Regions from separate parts of the Acutalibacter caecimuris genome, predicted to be linked through region 1. Evidence: riboswitches for the same ligand, from Rfam matches in the RefSeq annotation. Region 1 holds a riboswitch; the other holds the start of a gene.

The links. Region 1 has a riboswitch for cyclic di-GMP ahead of U8U01_RS14085 (CLIPPER-2 domain-containing protein). Riboswitches for the same ligand answer to the same signal wherever they lie in the genome.
Region 2: linked by a shared signal. The riboswitch ahead of U8U01_RS12875 (S-layer homology domain-containing protein) and the one ahead of U8U01_RS14085 (CLIPPER-2 domain-containing protein) in region 1 are both predicted to bind cyclic di-GMP.

The regions. Positions count from the first base shown of each region.
Region 1 covers NZ_JAWXXJ010000029.1:6-11,832, reverse strand. Annotated here, with positions in the region: gene U8U01_RS14120 (polyribonucleotide nucleotidyltransferase) at 1-702, shown strand, start outside; gene U8U01_RS14115 (AEC family transporter) at 873-1,787, shown strand; gene U8U01_RS14110 (glycoside hydrolase family 27 protein) at 2,022-3,320, shown strand; gene U8U01_RS14105 (aldo/keto reductase) at 3,364-4,275, shown strand; gene U8U01_RS14100 (Na+/H+ antiporter NhaC family protein) at 4,539-6,068, shown strand; gene U8U01_RS14095 (beta-galactosidase) at 6,172-8,217, opposite strand; gene U8U01_RS14090 (hypothetical protein) at 8,557-9,000, shown strand; cyclic di-GMP riboswitch class I at 9,156-9,275, shown strand; partial or broken gene U8U01_RS14085 (CLIPPER-2 domain-containing protein) at 9,407-11,827, shown strand, end outside.
Region 2 covers NZ_JAWXXJ010000023.1:606-12,432, reverse strand. Annotated here, with positions in the region: gene U8U01_RS12905 (PHP domain-containing protein) at 1-514, opposite strand, end outside; gene U8U01_RS12900 (3-methyl-2-oxobutanoate dehydrogenase subunit VorB) at 544-1,602, opposite strand; gene U8U01_RS12895 (4Fe-4S dicluster domain-containing protein) at 1,619-1,825, opposite strand; gene U8U01_RS12890 (hypothetical protein) at 1,906-2,565, opposite strand; gene spoIVB (SpoIVB peptidase) at 3,312-4,454, shown strand; gene U8U01_RS12880 (MATE family efflux transporter) at 4,507-5,847, opposite strand; gene U8U01_RS12875 (S-layer homology domain-containing protein) at 6,043-9,363, opposite strand; cyclic di-GMP riboswitch class I at 9,496-9,615, opposite strand; cyclic di-GMP riboswitch class I at 10,089-10,196, shown strand; cyclic di-GMP riboswitch class I at 10,294-10,384, shown strand; partial or broken gene U8U01_RS12870 (InlB B-repeat-containing protein) at 10,430-11,827, shown strand, end outside.

The sequences.
Region 1 (11,827 bases):
GGCCTGACCCCCGAAATGGTAAAGGAGGCCCTGGAAAAGACCCACAAGGCCCGCAACTATATTATCGACGAAATCATCCTGAAAGCCATCCCGGAGGTGCGGCCTGAGCTGTCGCCCTACGCCCCCAAAATGCTCAGTATGCAGATCCCCGTGGATAAGATCCGGGAGGTTATCGGCACAGGCGGCAAGGTCATCCAGAAAATCTGCGCCGAGTGCGAGATTACCATGGATGTGGAAGAGGACGGCCATGTGTTCATTTCCGGCCTGGATATTGAGAAGTGCCGCCGGGCCATGGACATTGTAGATACCATTGTCAATGACCCGGAGCCGGGCAGCTACTACAACGGCCGGGTCACCCGGCTGATGGACTTCGGCGCCTTTGTGGAGATCGCTCCGGGCAAAGAGGGGCTGGTGCACATCTCCCGCCTGGACGTCAAGCGCACCGAGAAGGTAGAGGACGTGGTGAACGTGGGCGACGTGGTGAAGGTGAAGGTGCTGGAGATCGATGACAAGGGCAGGCTGAACCTCTCCCGCCGGGACGCCCTCATCGACCTGGACGGCGCCGTGCCAGAGAACGACATCAGCAATGACCGCGGTTCCCACCGCGACGGTCCCCACCGCGACGGCCCCCGGCGGGACAATCGGGATAACCGGGATAACCGGGACCGCCGCCCGCCCAGAAGGGATCATGACCGGCGGTAAACCATAGGCAGGCACCCCTGCCATGCAACTTGCAAGGCCCCCGGAGCGGCTGCTCTCCGGGGGCTTTTTGGGCCTTTTGGGGTTTTTGGGCAGGGGGCGGGAAATAATTGACAAACCACCGGGCTTGGCTTATAATGTTTGATAAGTAAAAGGAAGGGGTGTGGCGGGGTTTGGAAACCGCATGGATTGTATTCCAGCAGACATTGACCATGGCAATCTACATGATGGTGGGGTTTGCCCTGTTTAAAGGGGGAAAGATCACCAAAGAGGGGAGCAAGTCCCTGGCCAACCTGCTGCTATGGCTGATCATCCCCACGGTGATCATCCACAGCTTTTGTGTGGAGTTCTCCCTTGCCCGCCTGGCAGACCTGGGGCTAAGCGCCCTGCTGGCCGCCGGGGCGCTGCTGGTGTCGCTGGTAATGGCGCGGGTCATTTACAAAAACCACCCCGTCGATGACTTCGCGGCGGCGTTCTCCAACTGCGGCTTTATGGGTATCCCCCTGGTACGGGCCGGGTTTGGGGATGAGGCCGTGTTCCTGCTGGTAGGCTTTGTGGTGCTGCTGAACCTTTTACAGTGGACTTACGGCGCGGCTTTGCTCAAGGGGGAGAAAAAGCCCCTGTCCCCCAGGGAATTGCTGCTGAACCCCATCACCATAGGCGCGGCCATAGGGCTGGCGCTGTTTGCCAGCGGGCTGGGGGCCAAGCTGCCGGGGGTGCTCAGCGGGGCCATTGGCGGGGTGGCGGCGCTGAACTCCCCCATTGCCATGCTGGTGCTGGGGGTGTACATGGCCCAAACCAGCCTGCGGGAAACCTTCCTCTCCCCGCGGCTGTACGCCCTTAGCGGGGTGCGCCTGCTGCTGATCCCCGCCGTCACCCTTTTGCTGGTGATGCTGGCCCCGGTAAGCGCTACCATGAAGTACGTTATCCTGATTGCGGCGGCTGCCCCGGTGGGGGCCAATGTGGCCGTCTATGCCCAACTGTATGGGCGGGACTACGCCTACGCCTGCCGTACGGTGGTGCTCAGCACCCTGCTGTCCATCCTCTCCCTGCCCTTACTGACAGCCCTGGCCGCCCTGGCTTGGTAGCCTTTGGGTAGCTTTTGGGGTGCCTTAAGGCCGCCTCCGGCGGCTCAAGGGGCTTTGCCCCTTAAAGAATCCCCACCAAAGGGCCATAGGCCCTCTGGACGCCTGCATGGGGCCTTTCGAACATTTCCTTTTTGATTTAGGCACATCCTCCCTATTGTGCTTAAGCGGAACTGCTTTTTTATATTTTTGAAGGGCCAAGGTCCGGGCGCCCCATACCAAAAAGGAGGACAAAACATGAACAAAAACGCGTTTGCCCCCACCCCGCCCATGGGGTGGAACAGCTATGACTACTACGGCACTTCCGTCACAGAGGAGCAGGTGAAGGCCAATGCCCAGGCTATGGCCGAAAAGCTGAAACCCTTTGGGTGGGAGTACATTGTCATTGACATTGAGTGGTACGCCCACCACGCCGAAAACATCGACAAGGACTACTTCTACATCCCCTTCAACACCGCCGAACTGGACGAGTACGGCCGCCTACAGCCTGACCCGGCCCGGTTCCCCAGCGCGGCAAGGGGCCAGGGCTTTAAGCCTCTGGCAGATTATATCCACAGCCTGGGGCTGAAGTTCGGCATCCACATTATGCGGGGCATCCACCGGCAGGCGGCCCACCAGCACTTGAAGATTTTGGGCACAGATACCACCGCCAACCACATTGCCGAGCCCAACAATGTGTGCCGCTGGAACCCGGATATGTACGGCGTGCGGAACACCCCCGAAGGCCAGGCTTACTACGATTCCATCATCGCCCAGTACGCCCAGTGGGGGGTAGACTTCATCAAGTGCGACGATATCTGCAATACCGACAACCTGAACTTCCACACCGAGCTGGGCTTTGCCCGCAAGCATGAGATCGAGATGCTCTATAACGCCATCCAAAAGGCCGGGCGGCCCATTGTGCTGTCCCTGTCCCCCGGGCCGGCCATTATCCAAAAGTCCTGGCAGTACCAAAAGTACGCCAATATGTGGCGGATTTCCGACGACTTCTGGGACGAGTGGCCCCTACTGAAGGATATGTTCCCCCGCTGCGAGATCTGGCAGGACCACGTAAAGGCTGGCTGCTACCCGGACTGCGATATGCTCCCCGTGGGCCGGCTGGGGGGCGGCTTTGCCCGGGAACGGGAAACTGGCTTTACCAAAGACGAGCAGCGCACCATGATGAACCTGTGGTGCCTGTTCGGTTCGCCCCTGATGCTGGGGGCGGAGATGACCAAGCTGGACGGCTGGACCCTCAGCCTGCTGACCAACCCCCGGGTGCTGGCCATGCTGACCCCGGACTGCCGCCCCGACCAGCAGCGCCGGGACGAAGAAGAGGCCGTGTGGGTGGCCGAAAACCAGAAAACCGGCCAGCGCTACCTGGCCCTGTTCAACCTCTCTGAGGAGGAGCGGCAGGTGGCCATGGATCTGGCCGGCCTTTGGCCGGAAACCACCGCCGGCCAGGAACTGTGGAGCGGCGAAACCGTAGCCGTAAAAGACGGTCGGCTGGCCATGGAGTTGGCCCCCCATGCCAGCGCGGTATTCCAGCTTAGCTAAGGGCCAAAGGGGCAAAAATCAAATCATCACAGAGGAGAAAACCATGAACTATGTGGACTTGGGCGGGCTACAGGCCCCTGCCATCGGGGTAGGCTGTATGCGTATCGCCAGTATGGAACCGGCCGCGCTGTCGCGGTATATGCACACAGCCATAGAGTGCGGCGCCAATTTCTTTGACCACGCGGATATTTACGGGGGCGGCGGCAGCGAAACCGTATTCGGCCAGGTGCTGGCACAAGAACCCGGCCTGCGGGAGAAGGTGATCCTGCAAAGCAAATGCGGCATCCGCAAAGGGATGTACGACTTCTCCAAAGAGCACATCCTCCAAAGCGTAGACGGCATCCTGGGCCGCCTAAAAACCGACCGGCTGGACCTGCTCCTCCTCCACCGCCCCGACGCCCTGATGGAGCCGGAGGAAGTGGCCGAGGCGTTTGCCCGGCTGGAGGCCAGCGGCAAGGTGGCCAGGTTTGGGGTAAGCAACTTCAATGCCCGGCAGATGGAGCTTTTGCAGGCAGGCGTCAAGCAGAAACTGGTGGCCAACCAACTACAGTTTGGGTTGATGTGGACCCGGCTGATCGACCACGCCCTGTGCACCAACACGGCGTTCCCCCATTCCGCCGACCTGGACGGCGAGGTGCTGGACTACTGCCGCCTAAAGGGCGTCACCATACAGGCCTGGTCGCCCTTCCAGTACGGGTTCTTTGAAGGGGTGTTCCTGGACAACGAGAAGTTCCCGGAACTGAACGCCAAGCTGGCAGAGCTGGGGGAGAAGTACGGGGCCAGCAAGCAGGCTATGGCCGCGGCATGGATTTTGCGCCACCCGGCCCGTATGCAGGTGATCTGCGGAACCACCAACCCCCAGCGCCTGGCGGACATTGCCACGGCCTGCGAAGTGCAGCTTACACGGGAGGACTGGTACGCCCTGTACCTGGCCGCCGGGAACCAGCTACCTTAAAGGATAGGCCCAAAACCGCGCCCCACGCAGCCCAACACAGCCAAGCACAGAATAGCCCCCACCCAAACGGGTGAGGGCTATCCCAATGCCCGCCTCCAGCAGCCGGCGCCGCTTTCCGGGCGCGCCCGGCCGCCGGAAGGCCATAAAGCCCCCATTGGGAAAAAAGCCGGGATTGATGGGAAAGTTTGGCTTGCGTTTTGGAGGGAAAAGAGGTAAAATCGTTGCAGGTGAAATCATTTTAGCAAGACGAAGGAGGTATTTGTATGGGGCTGGAGATGATCGACGCCGGCTGGCTGTCAATTTTGCCGCCGGTGGTGGCCATTACCCTGGCGCTGTTGACCAAAGAGGTATACTTGTCGCTGTTTCTGGGCATTTTCACGGGAATGTGCATCTATAGCTTTTCCACCGGCGGGAACATCCTGCAAGCTGTCACCTATGTGTTTGACATGATGGCCGGGAAGATCGGCGCCAACGGGTATATGATCATTTTCCTGGTGCTGCTGGGGTCGCTGGTGGTCATTGTAACCCGTTCGGGGGGCACGGCGGCCTATGGGCAGTGGGCAATCCGCCGCATCAAAAGCAAGCGTAGCGCCAAGCTGACCACCGCGCTGCTGGGCCTGCTGATTTTCCTGGACGACGGGTTCAACTGCTTAACCGTAGGCACGGTCATGCGGCCCATTACCGACAAACACCGTATTTCCCGGGAAAAGCTGGCCTACCTGCTGGACGCTACGGCCGCGCCCATCTGCATCATCGCCCCCATTTCCAGTTGGGCGGTGGCAGTGGCCTCTGAGGTGGAAGAGGCCGGCGGGCTCAACGCCTTTGTCCAGACGATCCCCTACAACCTATACGCCCTGCTGACCATCGCGATGGTACTGTTCCTCAGCGCCACCAGCTTTGACTTCGGCCCCATGAAACAGGCGGAAGAGCAGCAAACGGCCCAGGCGGAAAGCCCCATGGCGGCAGGGGAGGAAAAGGCCCAACCCCAGGGCACGGTACTGGACCTGGTGCTGCCCATTGCCACGCTGATCGTAACCGCCATCTTCGGCATGGCCTATGTGGGGGGCTTTTTCGAGGGCGTCAGCTTTGCCCAGGCCATTGGCGAAAACCCTGTAGCCGGCCTGACTTTGGGCACCTTTGCGGGCCTTCTGGTGGCGCTGGCCATGTACTTGCCCCGTAAGCTGATGACCATGCAGGCCTTTGTCACAGGCATCCTGGACGGCATCAAGACCATGATCCCCGCCCTCACCATCCTGATCCTGGCCTGGGCCCTGGGCGGCGTGTGCCGGGAGATGATCGGCACCGGCAACTTCGTCAGCCAGGTGGTGTCCGGCGGGCACCTGTCCTTCAGCCTGGTACCGGCCATTGTGTTCGCGGTGGCGGCCTTCCTGTCCTTCTCCATGGGCACGGCCTGGGGCACCTTTGGCATTTTGCTGCCCATCGTGTCCATGATCTGCGCCGGGCCCCAGGGCGCCGGAGTGCTGATCCCCGCCCTGGGCGCGACCCTCGCGGGCTCGGTCTATGGCGACCACTGCTCGCCCATTTCCGACACCACCATCCTGGCCTCTACCGGGGCCCAGTGCGACCACCTGCGCCATGTGGAAACCCAGTTGCCCTACGCCACCCTGGTGGCTGTGGTATGCTTTTTCGGCTACATAGTGGCCGGGTTCGCCCGCAATGCCCTTGTCACCATAGCGGCCTCCCTGCTGCTGCTGGGCCTGGCCTTCCTGGGCGTTATCCTGCTGCAAAAGCGCGGCAAGGCCCCTAACGCCGCCGGAAACAAGCTGGGCTAAACAGGCAAAGGGGCAAAAATATCCCCCAACAAAAAAGGCCGGTACACAGTGCTGTACCGGCCTTTTTTTCATGCCCAAAACGGTTTTTGCCTGTGGCCCCGGCTTATCCCTGTCCCGGCAGGCGGATCACCCTGGCGTCATACCCCGCCAGTTCCACCGACGGGGCCGGCTGGCCGCCGGGCACATCCACACAGCCCGCGGGCAGGGGCACGCGCTGGGCCTTGCCGCTGAAATTCTGCAAGAACACATACCGGGCGCCGTCTTTCTCCCGCAGGCAGGCCTCTACCCCCTCCGGCGGGGGCTGGGGCAGGGCGCGCTTGCAGCCCAAATCCCCGATCAGCCCGGTGTAAAAATCCTGGTAGAAATCCCTACCAGCCCTGGCCGCCAGGTAGTAAGCCCGGCCCTGGCCGTATGGGTTTACCGTCAACGCGGGTTCGCCGGCATAAAAATCCTCGCCGTAGGTGCCCAGCACCTGGGCTCCTTGGGCATGGATCAGCGCGCACAACTCGCTGACCGGGTAGGTTTTGCCGTCCACCCGTATGTGGTTGCGCTCCCCATCCCACAGGGCGTCGGTGGTTTCGTGCCAAATGCCGAATACCTCCCCCAGGCCCTCACCGGGCCAGCCGCCCAGGTGGCACAGGTCGTTTTCGTTTACTAGCCCGGTGTGGTAGGTGCCAACCAACGTGCCGCCCTGCTCCACAAAGGCCCGCAGCTTTCCGGCAAAGCCTGCCCGCAGCAGGTACAGCATGGGGGCGATTACCAGCTTATAACCGCTAATTTCGCACTCCTCATCCACAATATCTACCGGCACGCCCATCTGCCACAGGGCCCGGTAATGGGCCCGCACGTCCTCGGCGTAGTGGATGCCGCAGTTCCGGGGGCCTGCAGCCCCCTCCACGGCCCAGCGGTTCTCCATGTCGAACACCAACGCCACCTCCGGCCGCACCTGCGACCCGCAGATGGCCTCATCCAGGGCCTCCAGGCGGCGGCCTACGGTTTCCACATCCCGGAACTCCCTGGTGCCGCTGTGGCCGCAGTGGTCGATCACAGCCCCATGGAACTTCTCCTGGGCGCCCCGGCTTTTCCGCAGTTGGAAATACTGCACAGAGTCGGACCCATGGGCCACAGCCTGCATACTGGCTGCCAGATGCATACCCGGCCGTTTCAGCCGGGAAACCGGCCCCCAGTTGATGGTGCTGGGGGTAGACTCCATCAGCAGGAAGGGCTGCTGTTTCAGCGAACGCATGACGTCGTGCCACAGGGCGAAATCCGCCGCTGTGGCTATGTCCGCCTCCGTGCCCGTCCACTGGGGGTACGCGTCCCAAGACACCACGTCCAGCACGTCCTTAAACTTAAAGTAGTTGTAGTAGTAGAAGTCATACATCAGGTTGGCGGTTACGGGGATGGACGGGTCTACCGCCTTCACCGCGTCCCGCTCGGCGGCAATAAAGTCCGCCACCTGGCCGGTCACAAAGCGTTTCCAGTCCAGGCTGAGGCCGTGTACCGGCTCGCTGCCGCCCCAGGCGTCGCGGGGGGCAGGGGTATGGATCTCCTCCCAACTGTTAAAGGTCTGGCTCCAGAAGTCCGTCCACCACTGCTTATTCAGGGCCTCCAGGCTGCCGTATTTCCGCTTTAGCCAGTCCCGGAAAGCCGCCTGGCACAGCGCACAGCGGCACTCGCCGCCGTATTCGTTGGAGAGGTGCCAGAGGATCACCCCCGGATGCCCGGCAAAGCGCTTAGCCAGTTGGGTGTTGATGGCCCGGACCTTCTCCCGGTAGACCGGGGAAGTATAGCAGTGGTTGTGCCGCCCGCCGGAAAGATCCCGCTGGCCCGTGGCGGACACCCGGCGGATCTCCGGGTACTTTTCGCTCATCCAGCGGGGCTTGGCGCCAGAGGGGGTGGCAAGCACCGTGTAAATGCCGTTTTCGTAGAGGTTCTGGATGATGGGCTCCAGCCAGTCCAGCCGGTACACGCCCTCCTGGGGCTCCAGCTTGGCCCAGGCGAAGATGGCCAGGGAAACGCAGTTGATGTGGGCCTCCTTCATCAGCAGGATATCCTGCTCCAGGATGTCGGGCCTGTCCAGCCACTGGTCGGGGTTGTAGTCGCCGCCGTGAAGCAGATGGGGGAATTTGGGGGTCAGGGAAGTCATGGGAGGGCTCCTTTCATAATAGGGGTGAGGGGATAATGGCAAAATGCACAGATTGCCAAGCTCATTGTACCCTGTTTTAGGCGCAAGGTCAAGCGGTTTGCCAAAACATAAGCCATTTTTTTGCCAAAAGAAAGCCAAAAGCTTACAAGAAAGTGTACTTTCTTGTAAGCTTTTCTCTGCTGCTTTAGCACATATATTTTACCACAGTTTTTACAAATAAGCAAGATACTTCCAGCAAGAAAGGCATATTTTCTCCAACAAAAGTTTATGCCTGGCGGCTTACAAGAAAGTACACTATCTTGCAAGCCGCCAATACATGGGTGATAAGGGGGAGAGATCATGCCATATTCCCGCAAGAAGTTGCAACTAACCGGCCAACGATTTGGCAAATTAGTGGTAATTAACCCGGCCGAAAACGTGGGCCGGCGCACTGCCTGGCACTGCCGGTGCGACTGCGGCCGGGAGATAACCGTTACCACCGGCCACTTGCGGGAGGGCCACACCACCAGTTGTGGTTGCCGCCCCAACGCCACCTATATACATGGTACTTGCGTAGAGATGCTCCAGGCCAAAACTGTCCGCAAAAACAACACCAGCGGCGTACCCGGGGTGGATTGGCGCCCCACCAAGCGGCGCTGGCGGGCCAGTATCTGCTTTCAGGGCAGGCGGTACAACCTGGGCAGCTTTACCGACTTTGAACAGGCCGTAAGCGCCCGGAAACAGGCGGAAAAGGCCCTTCACGACGACTTTTTGCAGAAATACGCCGCCGGCCAGATCAAGTAAGTATGTCCCGCCCTGCTGGTTGGGGCGTTGACATAAATCCACCTTAAGAGGAAGGAGGGCAGCCCCGCAAATGCAAAAAAGCCCCTTTGTATTTGCGCGGAGCCAGACGGGGCAAAGACGGACGGGCCGGGAACACCGGGCAGGCCGCAAAGTTCACAAACATTAGGCAAACCGCGGGAAACCGCGCGACGCAAAGCTATGGGAACTAAGGTATCGGCAGGTGTAAACTATGCATAACACACAAAAAGCGATGCTATGTTAGCCCGGCTGCTGGTAAACATGGCAATCCGCTGGAAACAGCGGTCGCGCAAAGCCACGGGGCCTACGGCGCAGCTATGCGCTAAGGCAGCCCAGCCGCCGGATCCTTTGCATCCGAAAACCATTTCGCAAAGAAAGGAAGAATCGCATGAAAAATCTATCTAAGCTCGGCAAGCGCGGTCTTGCTCTTGTTCTTGCCCTCGTGCTGCTGGTGGGTATGGTGCCGTTGAGCGCGTCGGCAAACACATACGACCAAATTACGGTAAACTATGTGGTTAACGGCGTTACTCTAAGAACTGACACACTGAATTCCGGGAGATATATCCAAATTGCAAACCGGGTACCCTATGTATCCAGTTTGATCGCCGGGACGGCATATGCGGACTACGACTACGGCACGGTGACAAAAATTGAGTGCCGCCCCCATCAATATTTCCCGACTGCGAATTTCTTGCGTGAGGGTCAGAGTATTGACCACAGCGGGAACTACAAAAATCATACCATCTATTATACCACCTCTAAATGGGAAAAGCACACCAGCTCCGGCGGTGTGACTGACCCCGGAACTAGCACCGTTCCCGGTACATCTTCCGGCAGCGGCTCTTACTTCCTCCAGGTGGTCTATGTGAACAAGGCCAAGACGGAATACTCCTTTGGCCCCCGGACGGCATCTAGTACCATATCAAGAAGATGGTACTATGATAACCGACTTAACCCAGTTCCCGAAGGGTATGAATTAAAAGGCTGGCAGACCAGTCACTATCATGGCACTTCTGCTTTCCTGAGCAAAGGTTGGTGGGGGATTCAAGGGAGTTCAACCACAGATCTCATAACTTCAGCGCCATATAATAGTACGGTTGGCCTAAATTCCGGCGAGGGCGTATACTTGATCTATCAGGCTACCAAAGACCCCGCCCCTCCCGCCACCTACAGCTACATCCTCAACTGGGAGTATAACGGCGGTACGCTGAATGGGAAAGACCATGACTCGGAAACAGCTTTGAACCTGACCGGCGAAAAAAATGCCACCCACACCTTCTACGAGCAGGTGGACAAACGGCCTAGCCGTAATGGATACAAATTCGGCGGGTGGGTTTATAGCGGCAACGGCACTTTTACCGAATCGCATGGCCAAATTGTTATGACCGGTCGTGACGGCAGCACGGTTACCGGCACGATGACGGCACAGTGGTATGCCAACCCAAGCGTTCAGGTCACGCTGACCTATGACGCGAATGGCGGTGAAAATCCGCCTGCGAAACAAATGGTAAACGTTGGCAGCGAGGTTATAGTTAAAGGCAAAGAGCAAATGACAAAATCTGGCTACACATTCAAGGGCTGGAGCAACCGCTCCGACGCTACTGAGCCGGATGTTATGCCCGAAAATACCTTGCGGCTTAATGACAATACCACCCTGTTCGCAGTGTGGGAGAGGAACAAAACAATCACCGTCACCTGGAAGGACGGCTACACCAACACTCCGATAAAGACGGTGACAATCGACCAGGGCGGGGACTACAGTACGCTATATCCTAGCGCCCCTACCCGTGAAGGCTATACCTTCACCAAGTGGGGCGAGCCTGTGGTGGATCTCGAAGGCAACATCACCATTACCGCCCAGTGGAAGCAGAACGCGGAAACGCCCAACATCAGCATAAGCAAAATACCCGACGCGACCGCGTACACCGCCGGTGCCGACGTAAGCTGGAACATTACTGTTACCAACAACGGCACCAGCGCAGTTAGCGGCCTGAGCATTGCGGATGAGCTGACCAAAGACAGCGAGCCCTTTACAGGCGTAGCAATCACTAGCCCCGATGGTTTCTCCGTCACCCCCGACAACTTCACGCTGGAGGCCGGCCAGTCTGTCACCTTCAAGGCGATTGTCGCAGAGGCTGCGGCTGGTACCTATGTCAATACGGCTAAGGTCGAGAAGGACGGAGAGCCCTTGGCTGAGGACACATCCGAAAATGTGGTTGTTACCGAGGAAACCGAGCCGGCCGCTCCGGCCATAACCGTGCGCAAGGAAGCCGACAAAACAGCAGCCAAGGCAGGCGAAACGGTAACGTATACCATCACGGTAGAGAACACGGGCGATGCCCAGGCTACCAATGTGACCGTGACCGACGTGCTGGACAGCAACCTGACCTTTGTCAGCTATCAACTTGGGGAGGAAACAGTTGATACGCAGCCTGAGGGCGGTGTGTATACCATTGGCACACTGGAGGCAAACGACGTGGCCACGCTGGTGATTCAGGCTACTGTCAATGCAGATGTAGAGGCAGGTACTATAATCGTCAACACAGCCACTGCGGATTATGACGGCAAGCCTGATGAGGAGAACCCCACTGATCGTGCCGAGGTTAATGTTATACAGCCTGATCCGGTAGATCCTGATCCCGACCCCACCGACCCCGGCCCCGGCCCGGTGGATCCCCCCACGCCGCCTACGCCCATCGTCACCCCGGAGCCGGTAGCGACCCCCACGCCCAGCGCGGAGCCTACTGCCGAGCCCACGGATGACCCCGGCGTGGACATCCCGGATCCGACCCAGCCGCCTCTCGGCCCT
Region 2 (11,827 bases), on a different contig from region 1:
AAACAAACCTGATGGTGTGGGGGCTGAACCCATATTGCCCGTAAAATTTTGTCCCTTCCAGCAGGGTGTTTGTCATGCCCGCGTCCAGAAGGTAATTTAGCAGTTTCCAGCCGCCCCGGCCCTGGGGGATGGCATATGCGTGGTATGCCTTTTCCGAAACCCCCAGGCCGTTTTTTTCCATTTGCCTGAGCAGGGAGAGGTTGTATGCCTCCTGGACCTGGGTATTGTGGGCGCAGGTTTCCAGCAGCAGGCTGTTTTGGCAATCTACCCCGAAACCCAACAGATGGTATTGTTTCCCCTGGTGGATCACATCCAGCTCCACACCTGGCAGCAGGCAGACCCCGGCGCTTTCCGCTTGCTGCCAGGTGGTTTCGGAATAGGCGGCCACGGTGTTGTGGTCTGTGATGGATATAAAGGAAACGTCATGGTCCCTGGCAGCGGTTATGGCCTCGCCGGCCAAAGCGCTGCCGTCGGACAGGCTGGTATGGATGTGCAGGTCAGCGTATGGTTTCATATATGTCCTCCCTTGGCGGATGGCCGGGTCTACAGCAGCGTTTGGATCTCCCCCAGCACCTCTGCGGGGGTAGGGATGATGCCGCCGGTGCGGCCAAAGAAACGGACAGGCACCCGGCAGTTGATGGCAAGCTTTACGTCGTCCACCATCTGGCCCATGCTCATTTCTACCACCAAAAAGGCTTTGGCGTGGGCGGCGGCTGTTTGCAGGGCGGTTTCCGGGAAAGGCCACAGGGTGACGGGACGCAGCAGGCCGGCCTTCAGGCCCTGTTCCCGCGCCTTGTTGACGGCGCTTTTCGCCACCCGGGCGGAGGCGCCGTAGGCAACCACCACGATGTCGGCGTCCTCGCACAGGTATTCCTCGGCCCGCTGCTCCTGGGCCTTCACCTGCTCGTAGCGCCGGTAGCGCTCTACGACCAGATCCTCCAGCTTATCGGGGGTAAGGTACAGGGAGTTGATCACATGGTGCTGCCGCCGGCCCTGATGCCCGTCCGCCGCCCAAGATGGGGTTGCGGGCGGCTGCGTGTCCGCGGTTTCTTCCGGCAGTGACACCGGCTCCATCATCTGGCCCAGCATACCGTCGGCTAAGATCATGGCGGGCATCCGCCAGCGGCCGGCAGCGTCAAAGGCGGTGCTGACCAGATCCACCATCTCCTGCACGGTGGAGGGGGCGAATACCAGGATTTGGAAATCCCCGTGGCCGGTGGCTTTGGTGGCCTGCCAGTAGTCTGCCTGGGAGGGCTGGATGCCCCCCAGGCCGGGGCCGCCACGCTGCACGTTGATGATCAGCGCGGGCAGGTCGGAACCGGCCATGTAGGAAATGCCCTCAGACTTGAGGCTGATGCCGGGGGAGGAGGAGGAGGTCATGGCCCGCACGCCGGCCGCGGCCGCCCCCAGTACCATATTGATGGCGGCCACCTCGGACTCGGCCTGTAGATATGTACCGCCGATTTTGGGCATACGCTTGGACATATAGGCGGCCAGCTCGGTTTGCGGGGTGATGGGATAGCCGAAAAAGTGTCGGCAACCAGCCCGGATGGCCGCCTCGGCCAGGGCCTCGTTGCCTTTCATCAGTAATTTCATGGGGATGTTTCTCCTTTCGCCTTTACTTTTCTACCGTGATGGCTGTGTCCGGGCACATGGTGGCGCAGGCCGCGCAGCCGACGCATTTGTCCGGCTGGCTGACCCGGGCGGGATGGTAGCCTTTGGGGTTCAGGCTGCCCAGATCCAGTGCGATGATCTTTAAGGGGCAGGCCCCGGCGCATAGGCCGCAGCCTTTGCAGACGGTTTCGTCTATGATGATTTTCGGCATGGTGGTTCCTCCTTTTGGGTGTGAAATCATGAAAACGGTGGCCTATTTATTGCATATATTTAAGTTGGGCTGTGTAAGCGCTACTCCCATGCAAAACGCACCAGCCGCCGGACGGTGCGGAAACCCTTGGGTGGCGGCTGGCCGTTTAGGGCGAAGTCCGGGGCGGTGGAGAAGAGGAGGGGGAGGCTGGTGAGCCGGGCGGTTTCTTTCGCAAACCCCACGGCGGCCAGCAGGCCGGGCAAAGTAGTTTCAACGCCCAGATGGGAGTTGTTGACAAGGCCGGTGGCCTTTAGGCGGCTGGCGGTTTCGATCTCTTCCAGCAGGGACGCGGCTTCCGCCGGGGTTTGGGACAGGGCGCGGTAGCGGTTGACAACATAAAGCATCCGGTAGCCGGTTGCCAGTAGGCGGCCGGCCAGGCCACCCAAAGCGGTAACGCCCGCGTCGCCGCCGCCGGCGTCTATGAACACCTGGCCGGACGAGGGCGCAAAGATAGAGGCAAGCGCCGGGGGCAGGGTGGGGGTGTCCAGGGTGGTGCCGGCGAAAACCGGGGCGATCAGCCTTACGCCGTGGGCGGCCAACAGGTCCCGGTGGTCGCTGGAGCGGAAGTAGGGGTTTACAATGTCCAGATCAGCCAGTGTGACAGGGGCGCCGGTTTTGGCGGCCTCCAGGGCCAGGTTCAGGGCCAGGTTGGTCTTTCCGCAGCCGTAATGGCCGCAGATGACGGTGATGCTGTGGGGCATGGGCTGCCTCCCTTCTATAAACCGGTGGGATATGGGGTATGGCAGTGGGTATACGTAACTTATGCTTTTCTATTTTATCACAAAACCATAGCGGTTTCAACAGGAAATAATGGAAGGCGGCCGGCGGGCAGGGGATGCGTTTTTTTATAAAGGGGGCCGGGGGAAGGGCTGCGGATGCCGGGGGCTTTTTGGCGGCGGATTGTGGCCTGCTATGGGGTGATGCCCAAGATAGGCGGGCGGCCGTCAAGTTCGACAATATGTTAAAAAATCGTTCACAAAATTCTAACTGAAACTTCAAATTGTCTTGAAGTCTATGACATAATTGGGGAATATACTTAGACCATCGAAAGCGAAAGGGGTGGTACGGCACAGGAAATTACCAAATAAAGGCAACAGATAAAATTTTGTCTATATCATTTTACTTATTACATTTTTAAGGTTCGACCTTCACTGTCCCTTCTACCGGGCGAGACCGGCAACCGCCGGACCGCGGCCCGCAGCCTTTGCGGAAATGCCAACCGCTTTGCCCGGTAGTTGCGGCAGACCAAAAATTCTCGCTCCTGCACCAGATGTGCAGGGGCGTTTTTAATTTCCATCATATTTTTGCACTTGCGTGGCAAATTAAAAACGGGCCGGAAAACGCCGCGGCCTCACGCCGGCTGTGCTGCCGGTGCGGGCCGCGGAGATGGTTTTAGTAAAAAGCTTGCCGGGAGGGCGGGCTTTCGGCCCCGGAAGGGGGTGGAAATTTGAAAAAAAACAGGATAAGCCGGGGCGCGATGGCCAAGGCCATGCGCACTTTTGCCATGAGCGTGGGCGTGACCGCCCTGTGTATGCTGGTGACGGTAAGCCTGCTGGGCCTGGAAAACCCCAGAGAGCCACAGGTAGCGGAGGCGTCGGTGTTTAACCAGGCGGAGGAAAAGCAAACGCTTATAGAGGCCCCGGAAAACAGCGTGGTGCCACTGGGGAAGGCGTTTGGCATCAAGCTGTTTACGGACGGGGTTATTGTTGCCTCCCTATCGGATATTTATACCGCGGAGGGGACTTGCTGCCCGGCTGAGGACGCGGGCCTGCGGGCCGGGGACTACCTGCTGGCGGCGGATGGGCTGGAGATACAGAGCAATGCGGCGCTGGCCCAGTATATCGGCCGCAGCCAAGGGGAGAGTATCACCTTTTTGGTACGCCGGGGCCAGGAGGAGTTTGAGGCCGTGGTAAGGCCCGTGTTCGGCGAGGGTTCGTTTAAAACCGGTATGTGGGTGCGGGACAGCGCAGCGGGGGTGGGGACCCTCACCTTTTACCATCCGGCTACAGGGACTTTTGCCGGGCTGGGGCACGGCATCTGTGATGCGGACGCCGGCAGCGTGATGGCCCTGAAAAGCGGGGAACCGGCGGGGATCACCCTATGCGGCATTGTAAAGGGGCTGCCCCAGGAACCGGGGCAGTTGCGGGGATATTTTTCCTCTGACCAGCCTATGGGGCGGCTGCTGGCCAACAATGAAACCGGGGTATTCGGCACCCTGGACGAGCCCCCGGCCGGTGCGCCTGTGGAGGTGCTCGGCCGGGAGGAGGTGCGCCCCGGACCGGTGAAACTGCTGGTGAGTATTGACGAAACGGGGCCTAAACAGTATGACGCACGGATAGAGGAAGTGCAGAATACTGGCAAGCCTACCCGCAACCTGGTGGTAAAAGTGACAGACCCCCGGCTGTTGGAAGCAACAGGGGGTATTGTGCAGGGGATGAGTGGTGCGCCCATTTTGCAGGACGGCAAACTGGCCGGGGCGGTGACCCATGTGTTTATGGATGACCCGGCTATGGGGTATGGGATTTTTGCCCAAACCATGGTAGAGCAGTGTGAACAGTTGGGGGACGAAGAGGCAAACGGCGCGGCATAAGCCTGCACAAAGGCAAGGGTGCGTACGCCAAAGCTGGGCGGGACAGGGCCGCTCAGCTTTGGCGCTTTTGCGTGGTGGGATGCAGGCGCCCCATACGGATATAATAGGCCGCGCACAGCAGGGCCGCCGCGCCGAACCAGGCGGAAACATCGGCAATGCAGATGGCCAGGAAACCCATGTGCAGCACCTGGGACAAAAACAGCACCACACCAATGCGCAGGCCCAGCTCCAGGGCGCCGGAGAGCAGGGGGACAAAGGTATCGCCCAGACTTTGCAGGGAGAAACGGTATACGAACAGCAGGCCCAAGGACCATTCCATCAGCCCGGCTATGACCAGGTAGGGGTAGGCCATGTCGATAATGGCCTGCTCTGTGCCGCTGACGAACAGGGCGGTAAGGGGTTTGCCCAGGAAGATCAGCAGCAGGGTGATAAGCAAGTTGATACCCAAGGACATGGCAATGGCCCTGCGTACCCCCAGCCGCACCCGGTCCAGCCGGCCGGCGCCCAGATTTTGGCCCACGTAGGTGCCCAGGGACAGGCCGATGATGCTGCCGGGCTGTTCTGCCAGGCCGATCAGCCGGGAGGAGGCGGTGTAGGCAGCCACGGTGGCGGAACCGAACCCGTTGACAATGCCTTGCAGGATCATGCCCCCAATGGCGGTGACGGAGTTCATCAGCCCCACGGGCACGCCCAGCCGCAGCAGCTCCCACAGGGTGTGGGGGTGGGGGCGAAGGTCGTCTTTGGTAAAGTGCATCAACTCCATACGCCCCAGCAGGTATAGGCACATCAGCCCCGAAAGCAGTTGGGCCAGCACCGTGGCCCAGGCCGCCCCGGCAATGCCCAGGCCCAGCCCCAGCACGAAGAGGCAGTCCAGCCCCACGTTGATGAGGGAACTGATAATGACCACCACCAGCGGGGAGATACTATCCCCCAAAGCCCGCAGGACGCTGGCCAGCACATTGTAAAAAACCGTGGCAAGGATGCCTATAAAGGTGATGCGTATGTACAGCAGCGCGCCTTCGAAGATATCTGCCGGGGTGCCCATCAACTGCAAAAGGGGGCGGGAGAAGAGCAGGCTGCAAGCGGTGATTACCAGGGAGGAAAGCGCGGCCAGATAGACCGCGTTGGCCACGGCCTGGCGCACCCGTTGGGGGTCGCCGGCGCCGAAACGCTGGGCGACCAGTACCGAGTAGCCGTGGGTAAGCCCGGTGACAAAACCGAACACGAAAAAATGGATAGAGCCGGTGGCCCCCGCAGCGGCCAGGGCCTCTACCCCCACGCCCCGGCCCAGAACCATGGCATCTACCGTAGAATAGAGCTGCTGGAAAACATTGCCCAGCAGCATAGGCGCGGCAAAGGCGAGCAATAAGCGTACCGGGTTGCCTCTTGTCATATCCCTGACCATGTATAACTTCCTTCCTGGTGTCAATTAACTACCATGTTAGCATATTCCTGCTAAAAAAGCAAGAGGGCAGCGCTTTAGAAAACTCCCCCGGAGGCCGTAGCCGCCGGGGGAGTTTTTGGTCACTTATCTAGCTTTTCGGGCTTTGTCGTGCTGTTGGTCTGTTGGGCTTATTGTGCTATTTGCTTATTCCTCCGGGGACTGGCCGGCGTTGGCCTTCCAGTAGGCCTTCAGGGTTACCCAGTCGTGCTCGAACACCTCGGCCCACTCTTCACTCTCGGTTTCTTCGTTGCCGGTGTAGTAGTGGGAGTTGGTGGCCTCCTGCATGGCTGCGTAGTACCAGGCGCCGGGGTCGTTGTCCGGCCATACCTTCATCGCCCCGTCCAGATGCTCCGCGTCGGGGGTGCGCTCCAACATATTGTTGAAGATGACCGCCGCCTCCGCGCGGGTGATCTTGTCGTTGGGGCGGAAGTTGGTGGTGCCGGCGTCGCCGTTGACCCAGCCGATGGACTGGACCTTCCGGATGGCGCTCTCGGCCCAATGGCCCTGGATGTCGGTAAAGGTGGTGGTGCCCGGATCTTCCACGTAGTCGGCCAGGAACTGGGACGCGATCATGGCGAACTCGGCGCGGGTGATGGCACGGTTGGGACGGGCGGTGCCGTCCTCGTAGCCGTTCACGATGCCGGCCTTGCTCATCACGTTGATGGCGTCGGTGTACCAGGCTGTGTCGATTACATCGCTGTAGCTATTGCCGGTTGCCCAGTTGGCTACGCGGGCGTCGGCAGTCATCAGGCGGTAGAACACCTCGGCCACCTCGGCGCGGGTAATGTTGGCGCCGGGGCGGATGGAGCCGTCGGGATAGCCCACCAGGTAGTGGTAGTGGTCTACCAGGTTCAGGATGGGGTTGTCGCCCATGGGGGGATCCTCGTCCGGGATGTCCGTGCCGGGGTCATCAGAGGGCCCAGGGCCGAGAGGCGGCTGGGTCGGATCCGGGATGTCCACGCCGGGGTCATCCGTGGGCTCGGCAGTAGGCTCCGCGCTGGGCGTGGGCGTCGCTACCGGCTCCGGGGTGACGATTACCACCGGGGGCTTGGGCGGGTCGACCGGGTCGGGGTCGACCGGGTCGGGATCAGGATCTACCGGGCCGGGGCCGGGGTCGGTGGGGTCGGGGTCGTTGTTCTCCCACTGGGCGTAGAGGGTCGCATTGACAGCAGTTGTGAAGATGCTGTCAGCAGCAACCGTTTCGCCGCTCCCGTCAGCCGCTGTGTTCCAACCGGTAAAGGTGTAGCCCTGGTGCGTAAAGGCGTTTTCCTTCACAGTGAAGGACGCGCTTGCGCCCACTGCCACCTCCTGGCTGTCCGCATCCATGCTGCCTGTGCCGCCATTCGCCTCATAGTTCAGGGTAATGATGGCGGTTTCGGGGTCGGGGTCTGCGGTCTTTTCGTACACATTGGTAATAACAAACTCGTAGCCGTTCGTTACATCATTCTCGGTGAAGGTTACGGTTCTGGTAACGATGTGCTTTTTATCGTCCTTCTTCTCATCAATAGACACGCAGGTGTAGCCGTCAACGGTGTAGTAGTCCTCCGTAAACTGGACAGTGTACTCTTTGCCCAGCTCTACCGTCCAAGGTTCGAAACCATGCGCTTCAGCAAATGTTACAAAGGGCGTACCATCGTCCTCTTTGTCATCGCCGTGGTCGTTACCCTCTATCGCATAATAAGAGAAGGTTGCCCCTGTAGGGTTATTTTTTGTACCTATCAGGGAGAAGTCTTCCGGATGCGTGCACACACCGAACACACCTTCAAGCCCCTCAAAGCGGACTTTGACGGTTACAGGAACCTCAACGGTTTTGGGCTGCTCTTCCTCTACTTCCACGGGGGTTCTTTCAGAGGAGGTTGTGTTGCTATTGTCACCTATACCAGGGGTAACCTTGGCAATGTTTGTGAGATGACCATCCTCGATATCACCCTCGTTGTAGGTCTTGGTCACGTAGATAACAGCCTCGCCGCTTTCGGGGATGGTACCCTCCATCGGGTCGCCGCCCACCCACTTTGCGCCATCGTCAGTAACCTTGTACGCCGCGCCGGCATCGCCGGTAACGGTGAGTTTGTACAGCAGGGTTACGGAACCGCCCGCAGGCATGATAACCTTGCCATCGGGGCCGGGCTGGTCGGGGTAGGTGATACCAGACACACCTTCAGGGGCGTCCGTTTCGCTCTCTACCAGTTTCTTTGTGAACTGGGTGATTTTCTTGGGTGTTTCCTCGTTCTTCTCATACCGCAGGGTAATCACATTAAGCGCGGCTGCAGCACTAAGTGTCAGTGTATCAGGCTCACTGCCAGCATAGGTGAACTCCACTTTTTCTCCATCTATGGTGTGGGTGTTCCACGCAGGGTTCTCCTTGGCCAGTTTAGCGCCGGTGATTTTGTCGCCTACGTTGGCAGTTTGCTCCTTACCGGTTACCGTAGCTGCCTTCTCACCATTATAGAAGTACTCGCGCACAACCTTGTAGGTGGTGGTAGCGGGGGCAACGGGCGTTTCATGCGTTGTCCAAACGGTTATGGGAACCTCGTTTGTAAAGTAAAGCCAACTACGCCCATCAAACACAAAGGTCATCTTTACAACCTCGTCGGGCTTGGCAAGGTAATGGAGGCCTTCGTTACCCGCGTAGTTCTTATTCCATTGTGTCAGATACCAATCCTGATTAATGGTCAAATCGCAAAGCCAAGGATAATCCTTCGCAGGGGCATCCGCTCCAAAACGCCCGTCATTCTCATAAACCTCGCCGAATGACCAGCCGTTTGTTGAATTACTAAGATTCATATAGCCAGCGTGTGTCCTCGTTGAGTTGTAGAGGGGATTTGCGTTCGGATAGGATTCGCATTTAACATAAACATAGCCATTTTGGCTTTTGCCGGGTACATCGTCTACGGTAGGTTTATTAGGTTTGGTCGGCTCAGGGTTGCTGCCGCCTGTACCATCATTGGTAACGGTGTAGTAGATATACCCGTTAAAACCTGATACGGTCTGACTATCGGAGGCAATATTTGCAGTAGTACGCAGCGAGTCGATGGTATAAGCTACCTCGATTGTTGTCTTGCCCTTTTCAGTGCCTTTCTCAAAATTGACTACCAGACCATTTTTAGTCGAAACAGTCGTTGCTGTTGCGACTTTACTGTTTGAACTTATTGCGGTTACATTATAATATCCGTTAGCCCAACCAGCAAAGTGAGCCCCCCAGTAATGACAGAAAGCAACATCCGTTGCAGTGGGGTTTTCATCGTCTAACATAACCGTGCCATATCCATTTGCTGCGTTCCACCCACTTACAGTGTTGGAGTATTGGGTATTCGGGTTATACTGACTGTATGCAGTTTTGGTGACATTATCCGTTTTTACGGGTGTGTCAGCCGCACTAGCCCCCAGCGGCACCATGCCCACCAGCAGCACGAGGGCGACGAACAGAGCAAGTCCGCGCTTGCCTAGTTTTCTAAATTTTGTCATGCAATAATCTTCCTTTCTTTGCAAAGGTTTTTCGGATGCAAAGGATCCGGCGGCTGGGCTGCCTTAGCGCACACCTGCGCCGTAGGCCCCGTGGCTTTGCGTGACCACCGTTTCCGGCGGGTTGCCATGTTTACCAGCAGCCGGGCTAACATAGCATCGCTTTTTGTGCATTGTACACATCTTGCACCTGCCGATACCTTAGTTCCCATAGCTTTGCGTCGCGCAGTTTCCCGCGGTTTGCCAAATGTGTGTTCCGGTCGCGGCTTGCTCTGTGCGCCCAACCGCCACGCTTATAGCCCGCGGAAAACCCGGCTGGGCGGGCCCGGTTCCGCCACAAATGCCATTGGCAAGCCCCCTTTCTTATGGTATGCCGGCGGCCGGGGCGCGTCACAAGGCGGCACACCGGGGCGGGCGCGGCTATGGCGGCCACGGGGTTGCAGGAAAGTGTACTTTCTTGTAAGTTGTCCTACACAAAAAAAGTATGGTAATAATGGCTGTTTTTTCCTTAGAGGATATTGCCAATTTGGAAATGATGTGGTAAAATGTTAATTAACAAAGGCCGCAAAAAAGTTTGCAAGAAAGTACACTTTCTTGCAAGGGGTTCGGGGCTTTTTTGGCGGTTTTGCAGCGGCAAAGAGGAGGTTTTAAGGGGCTTTTTTGCCAGCCTTGGGGCTAATAAAGGGGGTGGTCGCACAGGTTACGGCCACGGACAGTGCGTCCGCGAGGAGAAAATTTGGCAAACCGCGGGAAACTACGGGACGCAAAGCTGAGGGACTAAGGTTCTATTTCGTTACGATGGAGAAAAGCTGAACTATGTCAGCCTAGCCGCTAATTATAAAAGGCAAACCGCCCGAAAGGGCGGGACGCAAAGCAAGGGGGCTACCTGCCAGCCGTAAAGCAGACGGCTTGCCACACGCCGGCCCGGCTACTGGTTATAATTAGCAAACCGCCAGAAATGACGGGACGCAAAGCTATGGGGGCTAAGGATTGACACCGGATCTATGCCAGCCCGGCCGCCGGATCCTTTGCATCCGAAAAAACTTTGCAAAGAAAGGAAGATTATTGCATGACAAAATTTAGAAAACTAGGCAAGCGCGGACTTGCTCTGTTCGTCGCCCTCGTGCTGCTGGTGGGCATGGTGCCTTTTAGCGCCAGCGCGCTCGCTGCAATTCCTGGGTTTACTCCTACTGATAGGTTTTACGCCAACGGGAAGGAAGTCGCCCAGCTTTATGAAGGCACATATCCGAATAACCCTGTGTATGCGTACACAAACCCTCCTACAACCATTGTAACAAAGGTCGGCGAGCGTGGCGCAGACCAGCGGCTATATACGAAATCTGCCACCTGCTATTGCGGCAATGTGCTTGTTGAAGTAACGCCGGACTGGATTGCGGTTGACGAGAACCAGAAACTGACAAGTTCCGATACTTCGATTGCTAATCCCCAAAATATCGATTGGAAGTTGGAAGGTTATTCTTCCAATGACTGGCAAGATGCAGACTATCTTGGCTACCCTGCTTTGGAAATTGGCGTAACCGGCCAAACGCCCGGTTATTCTACGCTTAAATTCCAGACTTACCAGAATTACTACTACTATTACACCTGGCAACGGTGCAACCGCTGCAACCAGGGTTACAGTGAAATTAGTTTTAAGGGTAAGTGGATTGAAGATACTGAAACGATCAACGTAACAGTCAACGCCGACTATAAGCTGGTATACGATGCCAAGGGCGGCAGTGGTAGCATGAACCCCACCACGACTACCGTAGCGAACACCACTGCAAGCCTTAAAGCTGCCCAAAACGCCTTTACTGCCCCCGCTGGCATGAAGTTTAAGGAGTGGAATACGGAAGCCGACGGTACGGGCACCAGCTATGCGCCCGGCGCCCCTGTCACCCTTGACTGGGAAGAAGGCAAAGGCAGCACCGCCAACCCCGTAACCAAAACCCTTTACGCCATTTGGGAGGACGATGGGCCCACTAAACCTGATGCCCCCACCCGCGAGGATTTGTTCGGCATTTTACACAACTTTGTCAAGGTTAAGTGCGTAAGCACGGGGGATGGCCTGCCCCATGACGAAAAGACCTACAGCACATGGTCTAATTCTACCGAGGCCGAGGCCGAGGTTGGAACGGTCACTAAGAACGAGACAACCGGTAAGTGGGAGTGCCCCGTCACGCTGAACAGCAAGGTATATGCAAAAATGTACGCCCTGGCGCCCGCTTTCGGCGTTGGCGAAACACATGAACTTGCGCAAGGCCAGGCCGAAACCGAAACCATCACCCTGACGTGGGATTCGGAAGCAAGTAAATGGAAGGGCGCTGAGAGCAAAAACACGATACTTGCCACCATCTGTGTAACCTGCAAGCCGGACCCCATCCCCACCACCTACACCGTAGTGCACGAGTACTATACCAATGATACAAGGGATGGTTCCTTTACAGAGTCATTCAACGGCACAGTG